Regions from separate parts of the Ruegeria sp. BA12 genome, predicted to be linked through region 2. Evidence: riboswitches for the same ligand, from Rfam matches in the RefSeq annotation. Region 2 holds a riboswitch; the other holds the start of a gene.
The links. Region 2 has a riboswitch for cobalamin ahead of ACR0B0_RS07670 (DUF1636 family protein). Riboswitches for the same ligand answer to the same signal wherever they lie in the genome.
Positions count from the first base shown of each region.

Region 1: linked by a shared signal. The riboswitch ahead of ACR0B0_RS14555 (DUF1636 domain-containing protein) and the one ahead of ACR0B0_RS07670 (DUF1636 family protein) in region 2 are both predicted to bind cobalamin.

Region 1 covers NZ_JBQFVF010000007.1:142,846-148,787, forward strand. The annotation lists gene ACR0B0_RS14535 (FMN-binding glutamate synthase family protein) at 1-96, opposite strand, end outside; gene ACR0B0_RS14540 (FecCD family ABC transporter permease) at 369-1,382, opposite strand; gene ACR0B0_RS14545 (ABC transporter substrate-binding protein) at 1,384-2,331, opposite strand; gene ACR0B0_RS14550 (ABC transporter ATP-binding protein) at 2,350-3,135, opposite strand; gene ACR0B0_RS14555 (DUF1636 domain-containing protein) at 3,132-3,488, opposite strand; cobalamin riboswitch at 3,591-3,797, opposite strand; gene ACR0B0_RS14560 (DUF6525 family protein) at 3,963-4,235, opposite strand; gene ACR0B0_RS14565 (DUF1826 domain-containing protein) at 4,232-4,867, opposite strand; gene ACR0B0_RS14570 (GTP-binding protein) at 4,864-5,942, opposite strand, start outside.
Region 2 covers NZ_JBQFVF010000002.1:421,288-427,229, reverse strand. The annotation lists gene cobN (cobaltochelatase subunit CobN) at 1-2,378, opposite strand, end outside; gene cobW (cobalamin biosynthesis protein CobW) at 2,382-3,437, opposite strand; gene ACR0B0_RS07670 (DUF1636 family protein) at 3,434-3,823, opposite strand; cobalamin riboswitch at 3,907-4,115, opposite strand; gene ACR0B0_RS07665 (LysR substrate-binding domain-containing protein) at 4,188-5,072, opposite strand; gene ACR0B0_RS07660 (NAD(P)-dependent oxidoreductase) at 5,175-5,942, shown strand, end outside.

The DNA of each region.
Region 1 (5,942 bases), on a different contig from region 2:
AACCCAAAGCGCCGCCAGGCCGACACAAAGGACAAAAGAGTACGTAAGTATTTCAAGCAATTGAAAGGCTGCTCCTGAAAACTCTGCCATATTCATGTCGAAGCGGGCTCCTGTAGTTGTTTCACTGACCTGCTTTGCCGCAAGGTAACCTCACGCGGCGTTCACAACACTTAAAGGCGCCGATCCGAGTGAACTAGTAAGCCTGCGCGCGATTTGGATCACACCCGCTGACAAGCGCGAGACAGAATTTTCCGTATCTGTGAGGTCATTGAAACAAATTGAATTGTTGGTGGAATAATGCGCATCCCTCAGCAGGTCGGGCAAAAGCTTTAATCTTGCCCGGGTCGGTTGGTCAGCGGCCTTAAAAGCTACCGCTGGCTTCTCGATGTTCTGAACAGAAGCAGGAACACGAAAACGGAACCAATCGAGGTGGTAACGATCCCAACGGGCAGTTCTTGCGGAGCCAGCAAAAGGCGGCTGAGAATATCTGAACCTGTCAGCAAGGCCGCCCCGACAATCGCTGCAGTGGGTAATAGATGCCGGTGCAACGGCCCTGCGATCCCACGGGCGATATGAGGGACCATCAAGCCGACGAAACCGATCACGCCAGCCACCGAGACGAACACAGCTGTTGCGAGGGCCGCGACAAAGAACATGCTGAACCGCAGCCCCTGCACCGGCACGCCCAGCGTTGCAGCTGTCAGGTCTCCGGTCAGCAATGCGTCTAGCCAGCGGGCGCGATAGAGCGCGTAGGCCAAAATAAGCAGCAATCCGGCGCAGACCAGCGGGAACGTCTCCCACCGGGCTAGGCCCAGACCGCCCAGCATCCAGAAGATCACCGAATGCGCGGCGCGGCTGTCGCCTGCGAAAATTAGATAGTTGGTGATTGCAGAGAACAAGAAGGACACGGCCAAACCGGCCAATATCAGTTTCTCGGGCGCGCTTGTACGCAACCCGTGAACCAGTGCCAGCACGATACCCGACGCCACAAGCCCTCCGCAAAACGCGGCCAGCGGTAAGGTCCAAAAACCCAGAATATCCCCGGTCACTGTGATGACGAACACGGCACCTGCCGCCGCGCCCGAGGACAGGCCAAACAAAAACGGGTCGGCCAAGTCGTTGCGCGTTGTGGTTTGCAAAACCACACCGACAATGCCCAAACCAGCCCCGATCACGGCCGCGAACAAGGCGCGCGGCAGGCGCAGGTCAAAGACGATCCGGTGCAGCGGCGACATCTCTCCTTCAATCAGCCCCGTTCCCAGCAAGATCGCCGTGACCGTGTCCGTGACAGGGATGGATGTGGTGCCATAGATGGTGGACATCAGTAAGAGGGCGGCCAACATGACCGCCCCCAGCACAAGTGTCAGGCCCAGTCGGCCCATATCAGTTGAGGCCTGGATGCATGGCCTGGGCCATTTTCGAAATCGCTTCGATATTTGCCGGTCCGGGGGTCAATTCCTCGTACCGCAAACCGATCCAGCGCTCGTTTTTCACGGCTTCAGTCTGCGACATCACTGGATGTTCCTGCAAAAATTTGAACGTGTCCGCAGCGCCATTGCCCGTTTGATAATCAAGCAGCACAAGGAATTCCGGGTTTGCGGCGGCGACCGCCTCCCACGAGGTTCGGCCCCAGCTTGTTTCCATGTCGTGGGTCACGTTTTCACCACCCGCGGCAGCAATCATAGCATCGGGGATGGCGAACTTACCTGCGGTGAATGGCGCGTCCGCCGGGCCGTCCAGCAAGAAAACGCGGGGTTTCGCCAGGTCGGCAGTCTGCGCTTCGATCACTGAGAGTTCGTCTTTCCAGCCCGTGACCAGCGCCTCGGCCTTGTCTTCAACGTGCATGACCTGACCCAGGCGCAGGACGTCATTGAACAGCAGGTCCATGCTGGCTTCGGGGCGATCCTTGTCCAGATGCACACAGCTTTCGGTCAGGATCATGGTCTTGATACCAAAGGGCTCCAGCGTATCCGGGGTCACATCTCCGCCCGGCTTCATGCCGTAATACCAGCCAGCAAAGAACAGGTCGGGTTCCACGGCAACAAGGTTTTCGACCGTTGGGTATTTCGGTGCCAGTTCGGGGATATCGCCGCGCAGGGTGTCGAATTCCGGGCTGGTTTTGTACCAGCCGGTGATGCCGGTCAGACCGACGATCTTGTCCTGCAGGCCCAACGCGAAGGCCATATCGGTCATGTTCATGTCATGCACAACCAGACGCTCTGGCTGGGCTTCGAACACCAGCGGCGCTCCGCAGTTGTCGACGGTGACCTCGTGGGCGGACGCGCCGCCTGCCATGGCTGTGAACAGCGCCACGGACCAGATGTGTTTCATTGGGGAATGTTCCTTGGTTTAGGTTGAGATTGTGGATTTTCGGATATCCAGCGCTGGAATCACGCGGCCTTCGTGGTGAAAACACAGGTATTCAACGCCAAAAGTATCGCGGACCCGCTCGGGGGTCAGCACTTCGGCCACGGGGCCAAATCCCGTCAGCCGCGTTGATTTCATCAGGGCCACGTGGGTGGCGAATTCCGGGATCATGACAAGATCATGGACAATCATCACAACCGTGATGCCGAGTTCGGCGACCAGAGACAGCATCCGACCCTTGGCATCCGGATCGAGATGGTTGGTCGGCTCATCCAGGAACAACAACGATGGGTTCTGTGCCAGTGCCCGGGCGATATGCGCGCGTTGACGTTCGCCCCCGGACAGTACCGCCATGCGCTTGTCTGCCAGCGCGCCAAGGTCGGTCAGTTCAAGGATTCTGTTAAGTTCTCTGGCATGTTCATCCGCCGAACGGTCGGCCCAGATCGGAATCTGGCCCATGGCAACATAGTCCCGCAGTAGCAACCTGCCATCCGGTTGTTCTTGCTGGCCCACAACAGCGATCATGCGGGCGCGTTCCATTGCGGGCATATGTTTCAGGCTGCGTTCCTTGACCAATACATTGCCCAATACAATCTCAGCCGCCCCGCACAGAAGGTTCAAAAGCGTGGTTTTTCCTGCCCCATTTGGACCGGCAATTGCCAGTATCGCGCCCTCGGCCAATTCAAACGAGACGCCTTGCAGAAGAACGTCACCATTGAGCGCATAATATTCGAGATCACGCGCAACCAGAAAAGATGAGGTCGTCATGATGGCTCCTCCAATTGAATTCGAGGCAAACGAGAAAGGGTTTTTGTAAATAGTGGTTGCGGCCGGGCCGTCGCGTTGGTCCAACCGTCTGCGACGTTGCGGTACTGATGTGCGAATTCCGCCAGCGCGTCGACATCTTCGGCAGTTTCAATATCGCCGAACAGGTAGTGTGCTTTTCCGACAGCCTGAAATCCGACGGCCGTTGGTCGCGCGCAGCCCGCCATGCAGGTAACGGTGCGCACTGCGAACCCGGTTGGCAACCTGCCGATCAACGCATTGCGCATGACATCAACAGACAATGCGCCGGTACAGGTCGAGCAGATCAGAAGGAAATGGTCAGGTGTTTCCGGCATAGTCCGCTCCGCTTGAAGCCAAGCGCGGACAGAAGGTGCCGATCATGTACACACGTTTCAGACGTGCCATCAAAGCCTCCTTCCAGGACGCCCCGCCCCGGGTTGGTTGAACATGTGATGGCAGGTCTCCTGACTTGCGGGTCGATGCTTGGCCATCCTTCCCGGCCCAATGACCAGTGGATTTTGGCGTCGCTCACCGCTTACAGTTGCGGGGGCAGTCACGGATTTGGCGCCAAAGTGGCGAACCGCACCGTATTCCCTTTTCATCCCTTGGGCGCACCATCGGGAACCATCTGGCCCTTGCTTGTCTTAGACTGGGGGCCATGTCAATCACGATTTGAAACAACAACTTTTCGATCGGAACTCAAACGCTCAGGGTTTCGAAGTCTGCCGCATGCGTTTTCGCTGCAAGTGCGGCACCCAGTGTCGCATGGGTCGCGACAGCATACTGTGTTAGAGGTGGCATTTTTTCCTTCATGTTTGAGAATTTAATTTGAAAACAGTCGATTGCCGGTCACGCGCGAGCGTTCGGGCTTCGGCCTGGCTGAGTGACACGAGCGTTTCTTCTGATGAAAGCCCCTTGGCCCGCGATTTTGACCAGATGCGGCGCGCGGATACCGGGGACCATGGCAATGCAGCTTCTGACAACCACTGTCGCAACGGGGCTGGAAGGCCGTCAAACACATCCATCGGATCGGTTGATCGATGCTTGCGGCGCAAGCTGCATTGCCCGAGGTTACGTCTCATGCTTCGGTTTCCGGATTTTCCACTGGGTCCAAAACCAAGACGAGACGGGATTCACTGGTACCTTCGATCGGAGGCGAGCGATGCACCACCCCTGACGATGGGCGCTCGGGCCAGAGTGTTCCCCGTAGCAGGATCGGAGCGCCGGTCTGAACGGTAAACACAAGCGCGGGATCCTTTCCATCAGTCGAGGTGCCGTATTGTGTTCCAGTGCCACGATAGGTGCAGACCAACCGGGCGGTGACAGCATCGGTATGAAATTTACGGCAAGCATTGGTGGTGACAACATCCAGCCGCAGCCGCAAGAAGTTGGCGTTCATCAGTTCACAGAAAATGTCGGCCAGAGAAGCGATATCATCTTGAAGCCACGCTCTTTCAGTCCCGTTAGGCATGCCGGAGATATCGCAGAGTTGCCCCACGGTCGTCTTAACGGTGCTTGGTGGAAGAATGAATCGCCCACTTGGCAGAGCCTTGGGATCAAGTTGGTCAAGCCAGCTTTGCATATCCGGCGGGGTTCGCCGGCGCCAAATCAAAGCGGCACAGTTTGGCTGTGCAAAAGTGCGGAGTGCAGACGGATTATCTGCGAAGCTCACACCGGTGACTTTGTCTTCCACTGGCTTTCTAACGAAGTTCATGCGGCATCCTCTGCCCGGCGCCAAATCGGAAAGGGGTCCGGCAGGTCCGGCAAATTGTCGGGCCCTGCCGCCGTGACTGCTGGAATAAGGCAATTGTCCAATCGTGCCTTCAAACTTTGCCAGTCGATCCCGGCACCGATGAAAACGATCTCTTGACGGCGGTCGCCCCACGGCTCTTGCCAGTGGGCCTGCATATAGGTGCGGGCGCTGTCATGTGCGGGGCGTCGCTCTTCGGGAACTGATGCCCACCAGGTGCCGAGTGGTTTGACGCTGGACAATGCGCCGGCGAGTGAAAATTCAGCCACCCAATCGGGGCGTGTCGAAATCCAAAAGTGGCCTTTGGCCCGGATCACCCCTGGCAGATCACCGTTGAGAACGTCCAAAATGCGTTCGGGAACGAACGGAAGTCGCGCCCGGTAAACGTATGACGCAACCCCGTATTCCTCAGTCTCAGGCACATGGTCGGCAAAGCCGTACAGTTCCTTTGCCCACATTGGGTGTTCATGGGCTTGCTCGAAGTTAAACAGGCCGGTGTCCAGGATCTTTTCTGCGGCAACTTCCGAATGGTTGGTCTCGATGATCTCGGCATCTGCATTCAGACTGCGGATGATCTTGCGGGCCGCATCAACTTTTTCTGACCCCGCATCATCAACCTTGTTCAGGATCACCACATCAGAGAATTCTATTTGATCCGTAAGCAAGTGGACCAGAGTTCGCTCGTCTTCCTCTCCCATCGTTTCGCCTCGGTCTCGTAGGAAATCGTGGGACGAGAAATCGTTCAGCAAGTTCACCGCATCGACAACCGTTACCATGGTGTCGAGCCGCGCCACGTCCGACAAGCTGTCGCCCGCTTCATCCCGGAAATCGAAAGTTGCTGCCACAGGCAATGGTTCGGAAATGCCTGTGGATTCAATAAGCAGGTAGTCAAAACGTCCTTCCGCAGCGAGGCGCCGGACTTCCTCCAAAAGATCGTCCCGAAGGGTACAACAGATGCAGCCATTCGACATTTCTACCAGAGTTTCATCCGTCCGGCTGAGTTCGGTATCGGCCCGTACCAGATCGGCGTCGATATTCA
Region 2 (5,942 bases):
TGCAGCGCCATGGCGAATTCTTCGCCTGCCGTGCGCATGGTGGCCGAGCCCCATAGGTCGACGATCAGGCCCTTGGGATAATCACCTTCCTCTTGCAAATGCCGCCGCACCAGCTCTTCGGCCAGCTTCACGCCTTGGGTATAGGCGGCGCGGGTAGGAACCGAACGCGGATCGGTGGTATAGAGGTTCCGACCGGTAGGCAGCACATCCGACCGCCCACGATAGGGTGAGCCGGACGGTCCGGCCTCGATCCGTTTACCCGCCAGCGCGTTAAGCAGAGCCCTGCGTTCCGCACGGGCGGAAGGAGCGGGGTCGAAATTACCGGTGACCTCAGGCGTGCGACCAAAGATGTGCAACCCGTCACCGAACTGGCTTTCCTTGATATCGCAGACAAAGCGGTCGATGCGAGTGATTGCCTCGGCAGTGCAGGTGGCCTGATCCAGACCCAGATCGCTTTCCAACCCGATGGCCTGCGCCTCATCCCGGATATCTTCTTGCAGGCGGTCCCGGCGCTTGGGGTCCAGCCCGTCAGCGTTCGAAAACTCGTCCAGCAGGGATTCCAGCCGCACCATCCTGTCGGGCGTGCCGCTTTCCTTCATCGGGGGTGGGATATGACCCAACGTGACCGCCCCGATCCGGCGCTTGGCCTGCGCGGCCTCGCCGGGGTCATTGACGATGAAGGGGTAGATCACCGGCAGATCGCGGATCAGCGCCTCGGGCCAGCAATTCGCCGACAGGGCGACCGATTTGCCGGGCAGCCATTCCAGCGTGCCATGCGCGCCGATATGGATCAGCGCATCCGCGCCCAACCCTCTGCGCAGCCACAGATAAAAGGCCACATAGCCGTGGCGTGGGGTGCGTGAGAGGTCGTGGTAATCATCCTCGCGCAACTCGGGCGTGCCGCGTTCGGGTTGCAGCGCGATCAGGGCCTTGCCACGACGCAAAGCGGTGAAATTGAAAGCGCCGTCTGCTAATGCTGGATCATCCTCGGGCCGTCCCCAAACGGTTTCGAGGTCCCTGCGCAATTCATCCGGCAGATCGGCCAGCGCCGCCAGATAATCCGCAAGCGGCCACGATACCCTTGCATCCATAAGGGTTTCGGTAATGGGTTGGGCGGGGGCGGTGTCGTACCCTTCGCCCTGCAGATCGGCCAACATCGCCTCGGCTGAGGCCAGCGCGTCCAACCCCACAGCATGGGCCATCTGCCAGTCCTTACCAGGGTAAGTGGACAGCACCAGCACCGGGGTTTGATCGACCTTGGGCTTGTCATGCAAAGCTAGCCACCCGGTCACCCGGTCGATGATGGCCTCGATCCGTTCATCTTCGGCCCGGTGGGCAAATCGCGAGTATTCCAGATGTGGGTCACGTTTCCCGGGTTCTTTGAATGAGGCGATGCCCGCCGAAATCCGCCCGTCTACCTCGGGCAACACCACATGCATGGCAAGGTCGGCGGGCGAGAGGCCACGTTCCGCCTCGGCCCAGGCCTTGCGGCGTGCAGTTGACAAAGCGACCTGAAACACAGGGACATTAGCCGCGTCCAGCGGAGATGTGCCAGACGCGCCCTTGCCCGAGAATGAAGTGGCGTTGATGATGGCCGACGGCTGCATTGCTACGATATTTCCGCGCAACCACTCGGCGGCGGTTGGGGCTTTCAGCGACGGCGCGAACAGGCCCACGGCTTCGAACCCGCGCGCGCGTAGGTTACGGATCAGGGCTGCGACCGGGGCGGTGTCCGCAGAGGTCAGGTAAGCGCGGTAGAAACTCACGAGAATGCGTTTTGCATCGCCCGTGAACGCCTTTTCCACTGGGATCACGCCACGGTCAGGGCACCAGGCGCCGCACTCGGGGATGGTTTTGGCCCCCATCACAGGGCCTGCATAAAGCCCCGCCGCCAGCGCCATCTGTGCCAGCGCGGCCTGCGCTGCAACTTCGCCGCCGGTATCGCACAGATGCGCCAGCCGCCGCAGGGTTGAAACGGGTAGGGTGGAAAAGTCGTCCAACCGCGTATCTTCGCGCCCATCCGCTGGCAGGACAGCCAGCGCGATGCCCTTGTCCTGCGCCAGCGCCAGAACCTGCTGCAGGCCATAGGACCAATAAGGCACGCCGCCGATCAGGCGGATCAGAATGCCTTTCGCACCTTCCAGAGTTTGTTCGACGTAGGTATCGACGGACAGAGGGTGTTTCAGCGCCGTCAGATTGGCCAACCGCATCGTGGGCATCCGCCCCTCAGCCCCGCCACCGCGATGCCAACCTGCCGCGAAAGCTCCGAGGTCGCTGTCCGAAAAGGACAGCACCACCAGATCCGCCGGGCTTTGGCCCAGATCGGTCGGGGTCTCGGTTTCTTCGAGCCCGTGGCTTTCGCGGAAGACGACGTGCATGGCTTACTCGGCGGCCTCGGTCACACCCACGAGGATCTCGCGGATCGCGGCCTCTTTGATGTCGTCATGTTCGGCAATCACCACCAGACGCGAGCGGCGCTTTTCGCCGGGTTCCCATGGGCGGTCGTACTGATGTCGCACGCGTGCGCCAACCGCCTGGACCAACAAGCGCATCGGTTTGCCCTGGACAGCGGCGTAACCTTTGACCCGCAGGATGTTCAGCTCATTTGCCAAGCGTTCGATATTGGCAACCAGTGCTGCCGGATCGGTCTGTTCCGGCAACTCGACGATAATGCTTTCGAAATCGTCATGTTCATGATCGTGGTGGCCATCGTGGTGCGACGGGCGTGCATCCATGTCATCCTCGGCGGCAGCCTCAAGCCCCAGTACGACGCGCACGTCCACAGCGCCTTCGGCAACTTCGACGACGGGCAGGGGGCGCGGAGCCTCGGCTGCGATGACCTCTTTGGCCTTTGCCACACCTTCCGGGCCAGCCAGGTCAGGCTTGGTCAGCAGGATGATGTCGGCGCAGGAAATTTGATCCTCGAAAACCTCGGACAGGGGTGTTTCGTGGTCGATCGAGTCATCGGCCAGGCGCTGGGCGTCCACAGCCTCGACATTCGGGGCGAAGCGACCGGCGGCGACAGCCTCGGCATCGGCCAGAGCGATCACGCCATCCACGGTGATTTTCGAGCGGATATCGGGCCAGTCAAACGCTTTCAACAGCGGCTTGGGTAGGGCCAGGCCCGAGGTTTCGATCAGGATGTGGTCAGGGCGCGGCTCCAGCGCCATCAGCGCCTCGATGGTCGGGATGAAATCATCGGCCACGGTGCAACAGATGCAACCATTGGCCAATTCCATGATGTTTTCTGCGGGGCAATCGGGAATGGCGCAAGACTTCAGGATATCGCCATCGACACCAACATCGCCAAACTCGTTGACGACAATGGCCAAGCGTTTGCCCTGCGGGTTCTGCATTAGGTGCTTGACCAGAGTGGTCTTGCCCGAACCCAGAAAGCCGGTGATCACAGTGACAGGGAGTTTTTCGAGGTTGCTCATTTCAGGGCTCCAATCGGGGGAATGCGGGCCGCACAGTTTTTGCGGAAATGTTCGGGACGTTCGCGCCATTTGACCAGACCGTCTTCAGCGGCGAGGTACTTGGTGACGCCTTCGACGATGGTGTCGACATGGTCGGTTTCGTTCAGGTTTTCGTACACAAAGGTCCAGCGGGTCGGTCCGCCGCGCAGCACTATGGAACAACCCTGATCGCAATTTGACAGGCACTCGACCGGCTTCAGCACGATACCTTCGGGCAAATCGGCGTCTTCCAGTGCCTTGTGCAGCAGGGCACCTGGACGTTGCGCATCGTCTTCAATCGGCAGGCCACGCCGACAGGTCGTGCAGACCAGCAGCTCGACTGGTGCAGTCTCGGTCACGTCTCTCATCCCCCCAAATCCTCTTTGCAGGGGACGGGGTTTCATGCGGGCCACGTCTGCACATGGACCCGACACCGGATCACCCCGTCCGGTTTCAACTTCGGGCGCTGGCAGGTCTCCCGGCTTGCGGATGTCGGGGCGCTTGCCCCGGCAGATGTCCCGCCTTCCCGGCCTTGCGGGCCAGTGGCATTGGGCACCCTCTCCGGTCACGGTCGCGGGGGCGGCTGCGTTTGACGGTTGCCCGCTGACGCATTCCCTTTTCATCCATCCGAAGATGGACACCAACGCATGCGACATGCGGCACGGGCAGGGGGCTTGTCAAGCACGAGGCGCATGGTGAAATCGTTCAAACCAAAAAAGCGACCAGCCTGTGTCAATCCGCGGCATGCGCGGCCAGCCTCTCGCGCAGCCAAGCGCAAAACAACCCTGCCGCAGCGGTCGATTGCGTAGCGCCTCGTGTACTGATCAGGTAATGCGACTGGGCAAAAGGAATCGCAGGTCCCGCAATTGCAATCGGCACAGCCTGCCGGATCGCATTCCGGGCGAACCGTTCCAGAACCGTTGCATAGCCCGCCCCTGCCATCACAAGCTGCAGTGCTGCGACCGAGGTGTCCACCGAATGTCGGGGCGGCTGGTCCGGAAGCGCGAGCCCGTTGGCCTGAAAGTACCGCGCCCAGTTGTCTTCGTATCCAAGGATATGAATCAGAGGGCCTTGCCGCAGTACGTTCAGGGTCGCGGGCGAGTCCCCGGCCCGGCATACCGGTACCAGCTTTTCATCTGTCAGCTTTTCGGACTGAACGCCGGGCCAATCGCCATAACCCAGCCGGATTTCCACATCCAAATCGCCGGGGGCCACGCTGTCATTCCAGATGTGCGAGACAAGGCGTACTGGGATCTCGGGGTGGCGAGCGGTAAAGTCGGGCAGTTCCGCCGCGACCCAATAGGTGGCTGTCGATATCGCCGCACGGATCGTCAGGGTCTGGCGCGAGGCAGGGCCGAACAGGCTGTTGGTGGACAGGGCGATGTCGCCAAGCGCACGCCGCACAGTCAACGAATAAGACTGCCCCAGCTCAGTCAGTTCCAACCGGCGGGCATTCCGGGTGAACAGCTTTTGCCCAAGCTCGGCTTCAAGCGACCGGATATGCAATGAGACCGCCGTCTGCGTCAGGCCCAGCTCTTTTGCTGTGGTGGTAAAATTCAGATGCCGCGCGGCGGTTTCAAAGCTGCGCAACCATGTGGGGTTTGGAAGGCGATCCATATATCACCAAATTATTTTGACCATAATTGGCATTATTAATCATTTTCGTTTCTAACAGACAACACAGATACTCGGCCCGAATACGACCGTCAGGAGGGAAACATGAAAGTCGGATTTATCGGTTTAGGAAATGTGGGCGGCAAACTGTCCGGCTCGCTTCTGCGCAACGGGATTGACCTGACGGTTCACGACCTTAACCCAGACCTGGTGGCCGAGTTTGTGGCCAAGGGGGCCGAAGCCGCGGAAAGCCCGGCGCAGATGATGCGGGACTGCGATGCCGTTATAACCTGCCTGCCGTCCCCGGCGGCCTCGGACGCAGTGATGCAAGATATGCTGCCCGCGGTCGGGCCGGGCAAGATCTGGATGGAGATGTCGACCACCGACGAAGCCGAGGTTAAACGACTGGGCGCCATGGTGATCAAGCGAGGAGGAGCGGCGGTGGATTGCCCGGTTTCAGGCGGGTGCCACCGGGCGGCTACTGGCAATATCTCGATTTTCGCCGGATGTGATCGCGAAACCTTTGAGCGGATTCTGCCGTTTTTAACCACGATGGGGCGGCGCGTGCTGCACACGGGGGAGTTGGGCTCAGCCTCGGTCCTAAAAGTTCTGACCAACTATCTGGCGACCGCCAACCTGATCACCTGTGCCGAAGCGCTGGTAACGGCCAAAGCGGCCGGGATGGATTTGAACACCACTTATGAGGCGATAAAGATTTCGTCGGGTACTTCGTTCGTGCATGAAACAGAAAGCCAGGTCATTCTGAACGGGTCCCGCGATATCTCTTTCACCATGGACCTTGTCAAAAAGGACATCGGACTGTTCCAAGACGTCGCCGACCGCGCCGGAGTACCCTTGGAAATCAACCCGGTA